DNA from 4 places in the Psychrosphaera haliotis genome. Region 3 is predicted to be linked to each of the others. Evidence: predicted binding sites of a transcription regulator. Region 3 holds the regulator's gene; each other region holds the start of a gene.
The links. Region 3 encodes sigma-54, which starts transcription at its own class of promoters, with help from an activator protein. Its sites were predicted from a motif close to GTTGGCACGNNNNTNGNNT; they were not measured.

Region 1 (3,400 bases), 130 kb from region 3:
CGAGATAAGCATGAACATTACTGTGATTGCGGAAACGGCAGATGATACTTCCACTAGTATGCAGCGTAGTTATGACTTAGTTACTAAATTAGACGGTGAATCTAAAACGCTTAGCGGCATTATAGGCAAGTTTACTTTATAGACTTACCACTAAAAACATATTGAAACAAAATACATAAGCCCAGCTAACAGTTGGGCTTTTTTCTATAAACAATAATGTGTTACGTTAAGTTGGGTTTGTCTTACTAGGAATCAACCTCATTAAATCTAAAGCCGTTTACTTCCCTATTATATACAGCGTGCAGTGCTTAAGTTATCTGTTTTGTTTAAGCTTGGATGGCTATCCATTGCAATATCTTCATAAAGCCTTGCCTATTTTTATGCTAATTGGTTTTGTTTGGTTTTCATTAGCCGGTAAGTTCAGGTTGCTGTTGTTAGGCGCTTTAGCCTTCTCGGCTGCAGGTGACATTCTTTTAGCGCTTCCCATAAACAATAGCTTTGTATTTGGCTTGTCTGCATTTTTTGTTGCGCATGTGTTTTACCTATTTTTAATTTGCCATTATAAAAAGCTAACCTTTGCAGCAAACAAAATGACATTATCGTTTGTAACGTATTTTATAGTGATGATGGCTTTTGTTTTGCCAAAAACTGACACTTTATTAATACCGGTTCTATTTTATATGTTGGTCATATTCGCAATGGCCATGAGCACTTTAGGCTTAAAAAACCAAAACCCTCTTATAACACTTGGAGCATTAACGTTTGTTGTGTCCGACAGCATTATAGCGATTAACAAGTTTGTGGTAACGGTTCCAGCAGAGGGTTTGAGCATAATGACAACCTATTACTTAGCGCAGGTTTTACTAGTAATGGGTTTTGTAAAAGGGCAAAAAAAAGCCCGCATATAGCGGGCAAGATGGAGAGTATCAGGTTATTCTTCAGTTACTTCTAATTCATCGATAACGCGCTTTACGTCATCAGTATTTTTTGCAATGGCGATGGCTAAGTCATGCTCTGCATCGCTAGATACCAAGCCGCTTAATTTAACGACGCCGTTTTCTGCTTCAATATCAATGTCTGTTGCTGAAACTTCAGACTCTAGTAAGTATTTTGTTTCTAATACCGTGGCGACTTTGGCATCCATCATGGTATTACCAAAACTGCTTTTGTCTTTGTTCATAACGGTGAGTTCATTTTCCACGCTATTTACGCCATCTAATGACTCGATGAGTTCTTCGGCTAGGTCTCGCTCAACTTTGCTGTCGACTTTACCCGTTAAAATCACCACACCTTTTTCTACGTCTGTATTAATGTCAAAGGAGTTTAGGTTTGTATTCATGAGTAAAACGGTTTCAGCTTTGCCGTCTATCCATGCATCTTTACTTTTGTCTTTCCAGTCGTTAGCTTCGGCTTGTGAAGAAAGGCCCAATACACTAACCACTGCTACTGCTGATAAAGTTTTAGTTAACTTATTCATAAACGTCTCCTTAATGATAATCATCTGCGTACCTAAATGCTTCGAGGGTACGCCTGTTTGTTCATTCTAGCTGTTGCCAACTTTGTGCCATTTTTTAAATTACTGAAAGTAAACGGATTTGTTTGTTTTTGGCATTGGTTCAATGGATGCTGTATGAAACATTTACGTAGGAGGTTGTAAATGTTTCAGGCTAAAGCTAGCCAAGTTTTATTAAAGTAGGTGACGTGGGTTTTATTGCTTAAATCGAATTTTTTGGCAAATTTCTAATATTATTTTTTTTGACTTTATTGATAATTTGAAATGCTTACTCCCCACTATTTCCCACGATATTCAGCACCTTATTCAAAAGCCTTGTTTTAAAGGTTCTTTACGGCAAAAACTTGCCGCTTATTAGCTTGACAATATATTGAATGGAAGCCTAAACTGTGTGTTAGTGGGAAATTGTGGGATATATTGGTACCCAGTCCCAAACATAACAGTGGAAATAACAACCACAAAATGGAGCGACAATGTTTCGCGGTGCAAATACCTTATCATTAGACAGTAAAGGACGATTATCGATACCAACTCGATATCGTGAGCTTTTGCTGTCTGAGTCTGAAGGTAAAATGGTTTGTACTGTAGATCTGCACCAGCCGTGTTTGTTGTTATACCCGTTAGTTGAGTGGGAAGAAATTGAATTTAAGTTACGTCAATTATCTTCTATGAATGCTCAAGAACGACGTGTTCAGCGTGTATTACTAGGTAATGCACATGAAGTTGATATGGATAAAGCAGGCCGCATTTTATTACCTGCCCAATTACGTCAACACGCCGAGTTGCAAAAATCGATTGTTTTAACCGGACAACTTAATAAGTTTGAAATGTGGTCGGAAGAACAGTGGCATGCCCAAATGGCAGAAGATATTGCAGCGGAGCTAGAAGGCGATTATGAAATGACAGATCGACTCAAAGAGTTTTCGTTCTAAATATAAATCTAAGTAAATTAAACGGCAGCAATAATGACAGCACACGTATCGGTATTATTAGAAGAATCCATTAATGGCTTAAACATAAAGCCAGATGGGATTTATATCGATTGTACTTTTGGTAGAGGTGGACACTCATCTCACGTTTTAAGTCAACTAAATGAAAATGGCCGTTTAATAGCAATCGATCGTGATCCAACGGCAATAGAAGCTGCAAAGCGTTTTGCCGACAATCCAAGCTTTACCATTGAGCATACACCGTTTTCTGAACTTCTTGCTGTGGCACAAAAGCACGACGTTGTAGGCAAAGTAGACGGTATTCTAATGGACTTAGGTGTGTCATCGCCTCAGTTAGACGAAGCTGACCGAGGATTTAGCTTTATGAAGCCAGGTCCGTTAGACATGAGAATGGACTATAGCCGTGGTATTTCTGCGGCGGATTGGTTAGCTAAAGCCGAAGAAGAAGATATTGTTTTTGCGTTAAAAAATTATGGTGAAGAAAAGTTTGCGAAACGTGTAGCAAGAAAGATCCTTGCTGCGCGAGAAGAATCTCCGATTCTTACGACAACCGATTTAGCTAATTTAGTGGCTGCAACTGTACCAAAGAGTAAGGCTGAGAAGAAACACCCAGCTACTCGCACCTTCCAGGGAATAAGAATATATATAAATAGCGAGTTAGTGGAAATAGAGCGCGCGTTAGATGCGTCGTTAGAAGTCTTGAAGCCTACCGGTCGACTGTCAGTGATTAGCTTTCATTCTTTGGAAGATAGAATTGTTAAGCAATTCATCCGCAAGCAAAGCCAAGGCAAACAAGTGCCTAGAGGCTTGCCTGTGACCGAAGAAGAGTTAAACAAAGGTATAAAAATGAAACCGATTGGCAAAGCAATTAAGCCATCGGAACAAGAAATTGCTAGCAATAGCCGTGCGCGCAGCTCCGTCCTGAGAATAGCTGAAA
Region 2 (3,400 bases), 270 kb from region 3:
CGTTCCAGCAACGGCATATTTGATTGGTAAGTCACCTTCTAACTCTAAGTAGTCTTTACTAAAAATGAAATCGCCATCTGGCGTGACGCGCACAAAATCTGTAGTTTTGAAATCTATAACAGGAATACCAAATTTGTGAACCTCATGGATAAAGCTCTCGGATATTTGCTTGCCTAATATGTCAGAGTACTGAAAGTCACTATCTAACATCACGAAACTCGTTACGGCTATAGGCGTACTCGAATTTACGTATTTCATATTAGACACTAAGTCTTGCATTAATCCACGAACGTAAAAGTTGATATTTTTATCACGACCGCCTCGATTAGGTTGTTGCTTGCCCATTTCATTCATTTTTCCCAACAAATGACTGCGGTAGTCATTCTGGAACTTTAAGCTCGCATCATTTGCCGTCATTACATTTTCGTTATCTAATCTTGGCTTTGGAGCTAATGAAGCCTCTTCGGATTCGCTCACTAATGCGTTTGCAGTCTTAACGTCAGTGCTATTTTCATTAGCGGCCTGCTCAACTTTAATATCATCATTATAAGACTCTTCTACAGACCAGTCAGAAATAGACGAACAAGCGGTAATATTAGTCGCTATTATAAGAGGGATTATTTTTTTCATGATTTGCTCCTAGTATTCGCCACGGTATAGTTTTTCATTTTTCAGCTTCACTTTTTCGTGACTCCACATTGCATTCATTGGTATGTAATCGGTTGCTGCCGCAACTACCGTTTTATTTGATAAGTCGATTATTCTGGCATTCACCACTAATTCATTTTCTTGCTGAACGTAATGACCAACTAATAGGTAATCGGCGGTGATATTATTTTCTAAACTGTTTACATCTCGGCTCATAAATCTATCAGCTTGATCAGAAATAATAACCTGCTTTTGTACTTTAAATTCGGTGACCTTGAGTCCAGCCTGTGTCAAAAAAGTAACAAAGCTTTCTTGAATTTGAATTCCAAATGGCGAAAGAGAGTCATTCTTTTCTTCCGAAAGGGTGTTAGCTGGCAAAAAGGTGCCGACTAAAATAGGCTGACCAATATTGAAATGGTTTGTAGTATTCAACAATTGTCTAGCGAGTTGTTCTACGTGGCCATGAAAAGACGCGCCTGCACGCTCAGGCTGATATTGCTCATAACCCTTTTCTACCGGCGGGTTTTGCAACTCAGCTAAACGTTCAATAGTTGTGCAGCCTGACAAAAGCAAGGTTAGGACGAGTAAAAACTGTTTCATATTTTTAAACCAACAATAAAGATCTTATTAATTTAAAGCAATATAAATGCCAGTTTACCGTAGGTTAAAGAAAACCTAATAGGTAAAGATTTGCCGAGGGGATTGGCGTCCTCTACAGGACTTGAACCTGTATCTAAGGCTTAGGAGGCCCTTGTTCTATCCAGTTGAACTAAGAGGACTTTTTATAGCTAAGTCACTTGTGGAATTTTTGCATCTACGGGTGATTTTGATTCAGGATCCTTTGTTACCCTGCTGCCAGGCTGAGGTACTTTCATAAGAGCAGCAATGCCCCAGAAGCTCCAATAAACAATAAAGCCCGCAAGAATTGCGTCACTTAAAAAGTGGCCACCTTGAACAACTCGTATCATACCAACAAGAGTTCCTAGACCAATACCAAAATAGAGCCAACGTCGAGAGTTCAACAACCAACCTAAAATCATAAAGTAGTAACCCATAGCAGCGTGACCGCTAACAAACGAACAGTTCCGTTCACATTGATCAGATATAACCCAAGCTGGCGAAAATACTTTATCACCACCAAAAGCTTCAATTTGGCGTGGTCTTGCTCTATCCCAGTTGTCTTTAAAAACCGTATGTACAATGATGCCTGGCCCGACCAAAATAGCGATGAGAGCAAAGCTACATAACTTTCTTTGGTTACAGCACCAAGCCAGTTTTATGCTTAATATTATAAAAATGATAAACGCAGGAAGGAGAAGCTTAGGCATATGTTTGAATATGTCATAAATGACTTGAACAAATGCATAATTGTTAAAGTAGAAACCACCATTATTAGCGTCGTAGAACCAACTTGATACGGTTAGATCAACTTCTGTAAAAATGGCAAAAAGTAGTGATAACACCACGAATACCGCAAATTTGATTCCAGTTTTCATTATTTTTTTTATTATATCCATGAAATTTGCTAATGCATTTTAAGCAGGGTTTTTCATTATTATCAACTACTATTTTGTTAATTCTTGAACATAATTTAAACAATTCAAAAAAAACAAGATTGTTCAAAAGCATAGCGTGATGATTAAAATTAATACAAATAATATTCTGATTGCTTTTCACCTTTACGTGAAAAGTCTGTATAATCGCGCGTCCGTTCACAAGCACTATACTAAATGCTGTGGAAATGAAATTTACAAAGGTAGTCCAAATGCAAGCAAAAACCGCACGTCCAAGTTCACCGATAAAACCGCCAGCGGCGACGGTGAAAACCGATAAGAAACTGTGGGACTACCCTAAATACTGGGCTGAATGTTTTGGCCCAGCGCCATTTTTCCCAACCACCCGTGAAGAAATGGACTTATTAGGTTGGGACAGCTGTGATGTTATTATCGTTACCGGTGATGCATATGTTGATCACCCTAGCTTTGGCATGGCCGTAATTGGGCGTATGTTGGAGTCACAAGGTTTCCGAGTTGGGATCATTGATCAACCAGATTGGCACAGCAAAGATGACTTTCAGCGTTTAGGCAAACCGAACCTGTATTTTGGTATTACTGCCGGCAACATGGATTCCATGATTAACCGTTATACCGCTGACAGAAAATTACGTCACGATGATGCCTACACACCAGATAATATTGGTGGAAAGCGCCCAGATAGAGCCGTTACTGTTTATTCTCAGCGTTGTCGTGAAGCCTTTAAAGGTGTGCCAATTGTTATTGGTGGTATTGAAGCGAGTTTACGCCGTATTGGCCACTATGATTATTGGTCAAACAAAGTGCGCCGCTCGGTTATTTTTGATTCTAAAGCTGACATGCTTATTTTTGGTAATGCAGAGCGTCCTCTGGTGGAAATCACACATCGCCTTTCAAGAGGCGAAGACATCAAAGAAATCAAGAATGTCCGTGGTACTGCCATCGTATTAAAAGACGCCTTACCTGATTGGCAAGGTATTGACTCAACTCATATTGATAAGCCAGGTATTATTGACCCAATATTAAACCCGTACCAAGAATATGACGCTAATACTTGTAGTAATAAAGATGAAGCAATTCAAGAAAGTGCTGCAGATGAAACTGGCGTAAGCCAAGCCTTTGTTGTTCAGCCTTATGACCGTCAAAAAACCAAGTCGCAGTTACGTCGCCCTTGGGATCGTGTTTACATCAAACTTCCAGCTTTTGAAGTAGTATCTAAA
Region 3 (3,400 bases):
TTTACACCTTTAGGTAAGAAGTCCAAATTATCCATTAACTCTTGTTCAGAGCTTGGTAAGTTTCGAACATCAATGCTTACAGCAACTTGTGGGTAATTTTGTGATAACGAATGCGATAGAGCAGGCAGTAAGTCTACTGGCAGATTGTCAACGCAGTAGTAACCTAAGTCTTCAAGTACTCTAAGTACTACCGTCTTCCCTGAGCCTGAACGGCCACTAACTATAAATATATGCATGATTAAGCAGCTTCAATTACGTTGTATAAGTCGTTATCTGTTTCGGCACTTCTAATTCGTTTCAGCATATCTTTGTTATCAAAGATTTCTGCAATAGACGCAAGCGTTTGAAGATGCACATCACATTGATCTTCAGGCACTAATAGTGCAAAAAATACGTCTACTGGGCGATTATCAATCGCGTCGTAATTTATTCCAGGGTGACTAACCAATAATACCGCGACTGGTTCACCTTTTGGGGTGATTTTTCCATGAGGAATGGCTACACCATTTCCTATTCCTGTACTTCCTAGTTTTTCGCGATTCATTAGACTCGCCAATATATCTGTGCAAGTTAGATCAGGTAACTTAGTACTAGCAATCTCGGCAATATGCTCTAGGATCTTTTTCTTGCTTTGGCAGTCTGCCAGCACTTTTGTGCAGTCAGGTTGCAGAAGTAACTTTACATTCATGGTTTTATTTTACTGCTATTTTCTTTTGATCTTATCTCAAAAGATGGATTAAAAGTACCGTCCTTGGCACTTTAATTTTAATGAGAGAAGTTAGTGTCGAATTAACTTTTCTTTATGCTTAATAACTTGACGATCAAGTTTATCAATTAATGAGTCAATAGCAGCATACATATCTGTATGCTCCGATGTAGCAAAGAGCTCTCCACCGTTAACATGCATGGTCGCTTCTGCTTTTTGGCTTAGCTTTTCAACGTCTAAAATCACATGGACGTTGTTAATGTGGTCAAAATGACGCTGTAACTTTGCAAATTTCGTATCAACATACTCTTTTAAAGACTCTGTTGCATCGACATGACGACAAGTTAAATTAATTTGCATATGCACTTCCTTCTTAATTGATAAAATGGGTGTATTACACCAATCGTTTTCTCTGGTTTGAAGGGGGAATGTTTAACGACTCCCGGTATTTTGCGATAGTTCTTCTGGCTACTTGGATGCCCTGTTCGGCCAGAATATCGGCAATCTTACTGTCACTTAACGGTTTTACTTGGTTTTCAGCGGCAACTAACTTTCTAATTAAAGCTCTAATTGCGGTTGATGAACATTCACCACCATTTTCGGTGCTAACGTGGCTAGAGAAGAAGTACTTTAATTCAAAGATTCCTCTGGGAGTGTGCATGAATTTTTGTGTTGTCACACGTGATATTGTGGACTCATGCATATCAACCATTTCTGCTACATCGTTTAGAACCATTGGCTTCATAGCTTCTGGACCATATTCAAAAAAGGCTTGTTGCTGCTGTACTATACAATTTGATACCTTCAATAAAGTGTCGTTTCTGCTTTCTAAACTTTTAATAAACCATTTTGCTTCTTGTAAGTGTGAACGAACAAATTGAGCATCAGAGCTATTAGTTGAAGTTTTAGACAGTGAAGCGTACTGTTCGTTCACTTTAATTTTAGGCATAGAATTGGGATTTAGCTCTACTAACCAACGACCTTTTTTCTTAATTACGCTAACATCTGGAATTACATAGTCAATTTCATCTTTAATAACTAAGCTAGCAGGGTTTGGGTTCAGAGACTGAATGAGCTCTAAGGCTTCTTTTAAGTCATTTTCTTTTAATTTTGTTTTACGGAGAATGGTACGGTAATCGCGATTAGCCAGTAGGTCGATATTCTCGGCAATTAAATCAATAGCTTCCTGTCTAAAAGGCGTATCAATACTATATTGTTGCAACTGAACAAGTAGGCATTCTTGCAAGCCTCGGGTAGCAACACCAATAGGATCAAAGTGTTGGATACGCTTTAATACGGCCTCTACTTCTTCAATTTCAACATCTTCAATATCTACAGACTCTACGATGTCTTCTGTTGATACGGTCAAAAAGCCTTTATCATCGATGGCGTCAATAATCGCGGTAGCAATGGCTAAGTCATGTTCTGAAAAAGGAGAAAGATTAAGTTGCCACTTTAGATGGTCTTGAATATCCAGCGTTGTTTCACCCTGGTAAACGGTGTCTTCGCCTTCGTAGGCTGGGCCTGAGCTAGCAGGAGCCGCACTCATGTAATCGTCCCAACTAGAGTCAGTAGGGAGCTCGTCACCTATTGTTTGTTCTTGAATGTTTTCGTTGGTATCACGTTCATCTTTGGTCCATTCAATTTCATCGTCATTTGAATTAGATGCGGCTTCATTTTCATGGCGGTCGTGATTGTCTTTAGGGAGTTCAATATGCTCAACAGAACCATGCTCCTCGTCATTTTCTAACAAGGGGTTGCTGTCCAAGGCTTCTTGGATTTCTTGTTGCAGTTCTAACGACGACAATTGCAACAAACGAATTGCTTGTTGTAATTGAGGGGTCATAGTTAACTGCTGACCCATTTTAAGTTGTAGTGTTGGTCTCATTTGATCCCAGTAAAGTACTGACTAAAATAAACTTATTTGTACTAACAAAATATCAAAGTTTGAACTGGTCACCAAGATAAACTTTCTTCACAATGTCACTTTCTAGTACCTGTGAAGGAGTTCCTTCGGCAATTAGCTCCCCATGACTTACGATATAGGCTTTTTCACAGACATCAAGTGTTTCACGGACATTATGGTCAGTAATAAGAACACCTATTCCCTTTGCAGTTAATTGTTGGATTATTTTTTTGATATCTATCACCGAGATAGGATCAACACCTGCAAAAGGTTCGTCTAAAAGAATAATTTTTGGATCTGCCGCTAAAGCACGTGCAATCTCTACCCTGCGACGTTCACCGCCAGATAAGGCCATACCAAGGCTGTCCCGTATATGATCGATATGAAACTCCGCAATAAGATCATCTAACAAGTCTGCTTGCTGGTTAGCATCAATGTCTTTGCGCATTTCTAGAACTGACATGATGTTTTGTGAAACCGTAAGCTTTTTAAATATCGAAGACTCTTGTGGAAGATAACCGATACCTTTACGAGCTCTTACGTGCATAGGCTCATGACTTAAATCGTTTTCGTCGAGTTGGATAACGCCTTTATCATTTGGTACAAGACCTACAATCATATAAAACGTGGTTGTTTTGCCTGCGCCATTAGGTCCTAGTAAACCCACAACTTGTCCGGCTTCAACCGACAGGCTTACATCTTTAACAACTTGTCTACTTTTATAAGATTTGGCTAAATGCTTGGCCACCAACTTGGTCATATTAGGTTTTCTCTACTTAGTTATTTGG
Region 4 (3,400 bases), 610 kb from region 3:
ATTATTACTTTTCATACACCGCTAACGTCGACAGGCACGCATCCTACTCACCACTTGTTGAATGCCAATAACCTGACACTACTCAAAGACAATGTATGTTTAATAAATGCCAGTCGAGGTGAGGTGATAGACAATACCGCGCTACTAGAGCATATTACGCAACGAAGTTTATCTGGTAAGCCAAATATAAAGTTAGTGCTGGATGTATGGGAAGGAGAGCCAAATCCACTGCAAGCGTTGATCCCTCATTGTGACCTAACAAGTGCACACATTGCAGGCTACAGTTTAGAAGGCAAAGCGACAGGCACAGAAATGCTGTATAAAAACGTGTGCCAATTGTTAAATGTCGCAGCAACAGCCCAGTTAAAAGACTTTTTACCTGAAGCGGCAATATCATCAATTACTCTAAATAAAGATAAAACTGTTAATAATGAAGTCAGCAAGACTTTCACTATTGCACCTAACAACCCACTTAAAACACTAATACATACTGTTTACGACGTTAGACGAGACGATAGTTTATTCAGAAATCTATTAAACGAGCATAGTTTTGATTGGTTGAGAAAAAACTACCCAATACGTCGCGAATGGTCGTCAATTTCGGTAAACTGTCAGCAACCTGAATTAGCAGAGCAACTCAGTTCGCTCGGATTCCATATTAAGTAGAGAAACAATGTCAGAACAAAAATATAATATTGCAATTTTAGGCGCCACAGGATTAGTGGGGCAAAACATTATTGAAGGATTAGCAGATAGAAAATTTCCAGTTGGAGAGTTATTCCCTTTAGGAAGCGAGCGCTCAGCAGGTGAAACAATATCGTTCAAAGGTAAAGACATTGAGGTACTAGACGCCGCTGAGTTTGATTGGAGCCAAGTACAATTAGCTATTTTTAGCGCTGGTTCTGACGCGTCCATGCGTTATGCACCTATCGCAGCTGATTTAGGCGTTGTTGTTATCGACAACACATCTTTTTACCGCTACGAGCCTGAAATTCCGTTGGTGATCCCTGAAGTTAACCCTCATGCATTAGCTGACTTTAGAAATAGAAATATTATTGCCAACCCAAATTGCTCTACAATTCAAATGTTAGTTGCCCTTAAGCCATTACACGACGCTTATGGAATTGACCGAATCAATGTTAGTACTTACCAATCAGTAAGTGGCGCAGGTAAAAAAGGCATCGACGAACTCGTGTCTCAAACCGCTCAGCTGATGAATGGCCGCCCGGTGGAAACAGAAGCGTTTCCGGTACAAATGGCATTTAACGTAATCCCTCAAATAGATTCATTTGAAGATAATGGCTATACACGTGAAGAAATGAAAATGGTGTGGGAAACACATAAAATAATGGGTGATGAAACTATCCGTGTTAACCCAACTGCCGTTCGTGTGCCTGTTTTTTACGGTCATGCAGAGTCAATTCACGTTGAACTACGTCAACCAGTATCAGCAGAAGATGTTAAACAGCTACTCGAGCAGGCGCCTGGCGTTGTTTTAATGAGAGAAGACAAAGAGTTTCCAACCCAGGTGAGCCATGCAAGTGGCCAAGACCAAACTTTTGTTGGCCGTGTTCGTGAAGATATTTCTCACCCTAACGGTATAAATTTATGGGTAGTGGCCGATAACGTTCGTAAAGGGGCGGCAACAAATAGCCTGCAAATTGCAGAGTTATTAATAAAAGACTATCTATAATTAAATCGATAGTTTCCTAAGCCTCGGTTGTATCGGGGCTTTTTTTTGGTCTAAATTTAATAAAGAGACATAAACTTGACAGAATTAAGTGGTACAAGCTTTGCTTTACTTTTTTAAAGTGTTTAAATAATTAAAGTTGAATGCAGGTATTTTAATGTGGTTTTAACCAATACATTTTCTTAAAAACAACTGCATCAACAAACTTTTACCGCATTTGGCGGAACTATATTGAATCTGGAAATTATCAATGCGCTCAAGCTTAAAATTATTTGCTTTGTTTATAATCATAATGTCGTTCTCAACGGCAACCTCTATTTATGCAGATAACAAATTAAAAGGCCCTAAAGGGGTCGACTATGGCGAAATGGGAGAAACTTACGGCCCAATCACTAGCCGAGATACAATGTGGAAACTGGGTAATAAATTCAGACACCGTAATAATGTGTCTGTTTATCAGGTTATGGTAGCCATTCTCAAGAAAAACCCTTCGTCATTTGATTACAATAATTTGAACGGTTTAAAAAATGGCACAATATTAAAGATCCCTAGCCATAAAGAAGTAATGTCAGTAGAGCCTCTTTATGCAAAAGAGCGCGCAGACGCAGATGATGAATTGTGGAAAGATATATTAAGTGGCAAAGCAAATAAACAATCAATTGACGTAGCGTTAGCTCCAATTGAAGCCGCTAAACAAGTTGACGTTACTAACGCGAAAAAAGAAATATCTGAGAAAATTGAAAAGGTAGAACAAAAGCAACTTAAGGCTTTTGAGAATATACAAACTCAACTTGATAGTGCCAAAAACCAAAACCAATCTTTGCAGCAAGAAAATGTAGCATTGCAAGATAAGTTGTCGGCGTTGTCAGACAAGCTTACCAATGTTGAGCAATCATTGGGTAATGAAAGCCAGCTTAGAAATGAAACACAACAAATCTTATCAAAGTTAGAAGAATTGCTGATTCAGCAACAAGAAGAGTTGGCGATCACAAAAGCGCAGGCGGAAGACAAGGGCATAACAGATCAAATTAGCGAGTTCTTATCCTCAACCATTGGCATTATCGTTTTATCTTCTCTGCTTTCAATATCTTTATTAGTTGCTCTTGCTTTATTTCTTAAAAGAAAAAGCTCTCCAACCGCGGATCCGTTAACAGATCCTTTAAACTCTCCTTTAGCTGCTCCAATGGATTCAAACTTTAACCATTCTGAAGCAATGGGTGTTAGTGCAGACTTAGATGTTGATGACAGTTTAGATTCACTAGACCCATTTAGTGATGACTTATCTGGATTGGATGATGATTTAGACTCTCTAGATATGGAAGACGACCTACTAGATGACGTTCCATTAGATGATGACTCGTTGGATGATCTGCCATTAGACGACGATGAGTTACTCTCAGATGATTCCGCGTTTGATGACTCTATAGCCGATGATCAGCTTTTAGATGATGGTTCAGAATTGGAAGAGATTGATTTAGCGGATGACGATGACCAAGCAATCGTTCAAGCGGATGATATAGATGCTCTTCTAGATATGGATGATGAACAAGCAGAAGATGACATTGGTGACGATTTAACCAGTGAATTAGATGCTGACGATATTGTGGCTGAAATTAATGAAAGCCTTCCTGCAGAAGATACGGATGAAACTGCGCCGCCAGATGATGATATGGATACTGGTGTTAATGATTTAGATGACGAGCTTGGCCT

Region 1: the regulator sigma-54 is predicted to act here: its motif matches at 1,551-1,569, upstream of ABD009_RS05070 (BON domain-containing protein).
Region 2: the regulator sigma-54 is predicted to act here: its motif matches at 1,284-1,302, upstream of ABD009_RS04485 (FlgO family outer membrane protein).
Region 4: the regulator sigma-54 is predicted to act here: its motif matches at 1,781-1,799, upstream of ABD009_RS03010 (FimV/HubP family polar landmark protein).

What each region holds. Positions count from the first base shown of each region.
Region 1 is NZ_BAAAFQ010000004.1:561,247-564,646, reverse strand. Features, by position in the region: gene ABD009_RS05080 (methyl-accepting chemotaxis protein) at 1-142, shown strand, start outside; gene ABD009_RS05075 (lysoplasmalogenase) at 348-908, shown strand; gene ABD009_RS05070 (BON domain-containing protein) at 932-1,477, opposite strand; gene mraZ (division/cell wall cluster transcriptional repressor MraZ) at 1,987-2,445, shown strand; gene rsmH (16S rRNA (cytosine(1402)-N(4))-methyltransferase RsmH) at 2,479-3,400, shown strand, end outside.
Region 2 is NZ_BAAAFQ010000004.1:413,986-417,385, forward strand. Features, by position in the region: gene ABD009_RS04480 (FlgO family outer membrane protein) at 1-630, opposite strand, end outside; gene ABD009_RS04485 (FlgO family outer membrane protein) at 640-1,248, opposite strand; tRNA gene ABD009_RS04490 (tRNA-Arg) at 1,352-1,427, opposite strand; gene ABD009_RS04495 (phosphatase PAP2 family protein) at 1,437-2,144, opposite strand; gene ABD009_RS04500 (YgiQ family radical SAM protein) at 2,414-3,400, shown strand, end outside.
Region 3 is NZ_BAAAFQ010000004.1:687,478-690,877, reverse strand. Features, by position in the region: gene rapZ (RNase adapter RapZ) at 1-236, opposite strand, end outside; gene ABD009_RS05690 (PTS sugar transporter subunit IIA) at 239-688, opposite strand; gene hpf (ribosome hibernation promoting factor) at 779-1,066, opposite strand; gene ABD009_RS05680 (RNA polymerase factor sigma-54) at 1,101-2,594, opposite strand; gene lptB (LPS export ABC transporter ATP-binding protein) at 2,647-3,372, opposite strand; gene lptA (lipopolysaccharide transport periplasmic protein LptA) at 3,389-3,400, opposite strand, start outside.
Region 4 is NZ_BAAAFQ010000004.1:74,833-78,232, reverse strand. Features, by position in the region: gene ABD009_RS03020 (4-phosphoerythronate dehydrogenase) at 1-666, shown strand, start outside; gene ABD009_RS03015 (aspartate-semialdehyde dehydrogenase) at 674-1,693, shown strand; gene ABD009_RS03010 (FimV/HubP family polar landmark protein) at 1,941-3,400, shown strand, end outside.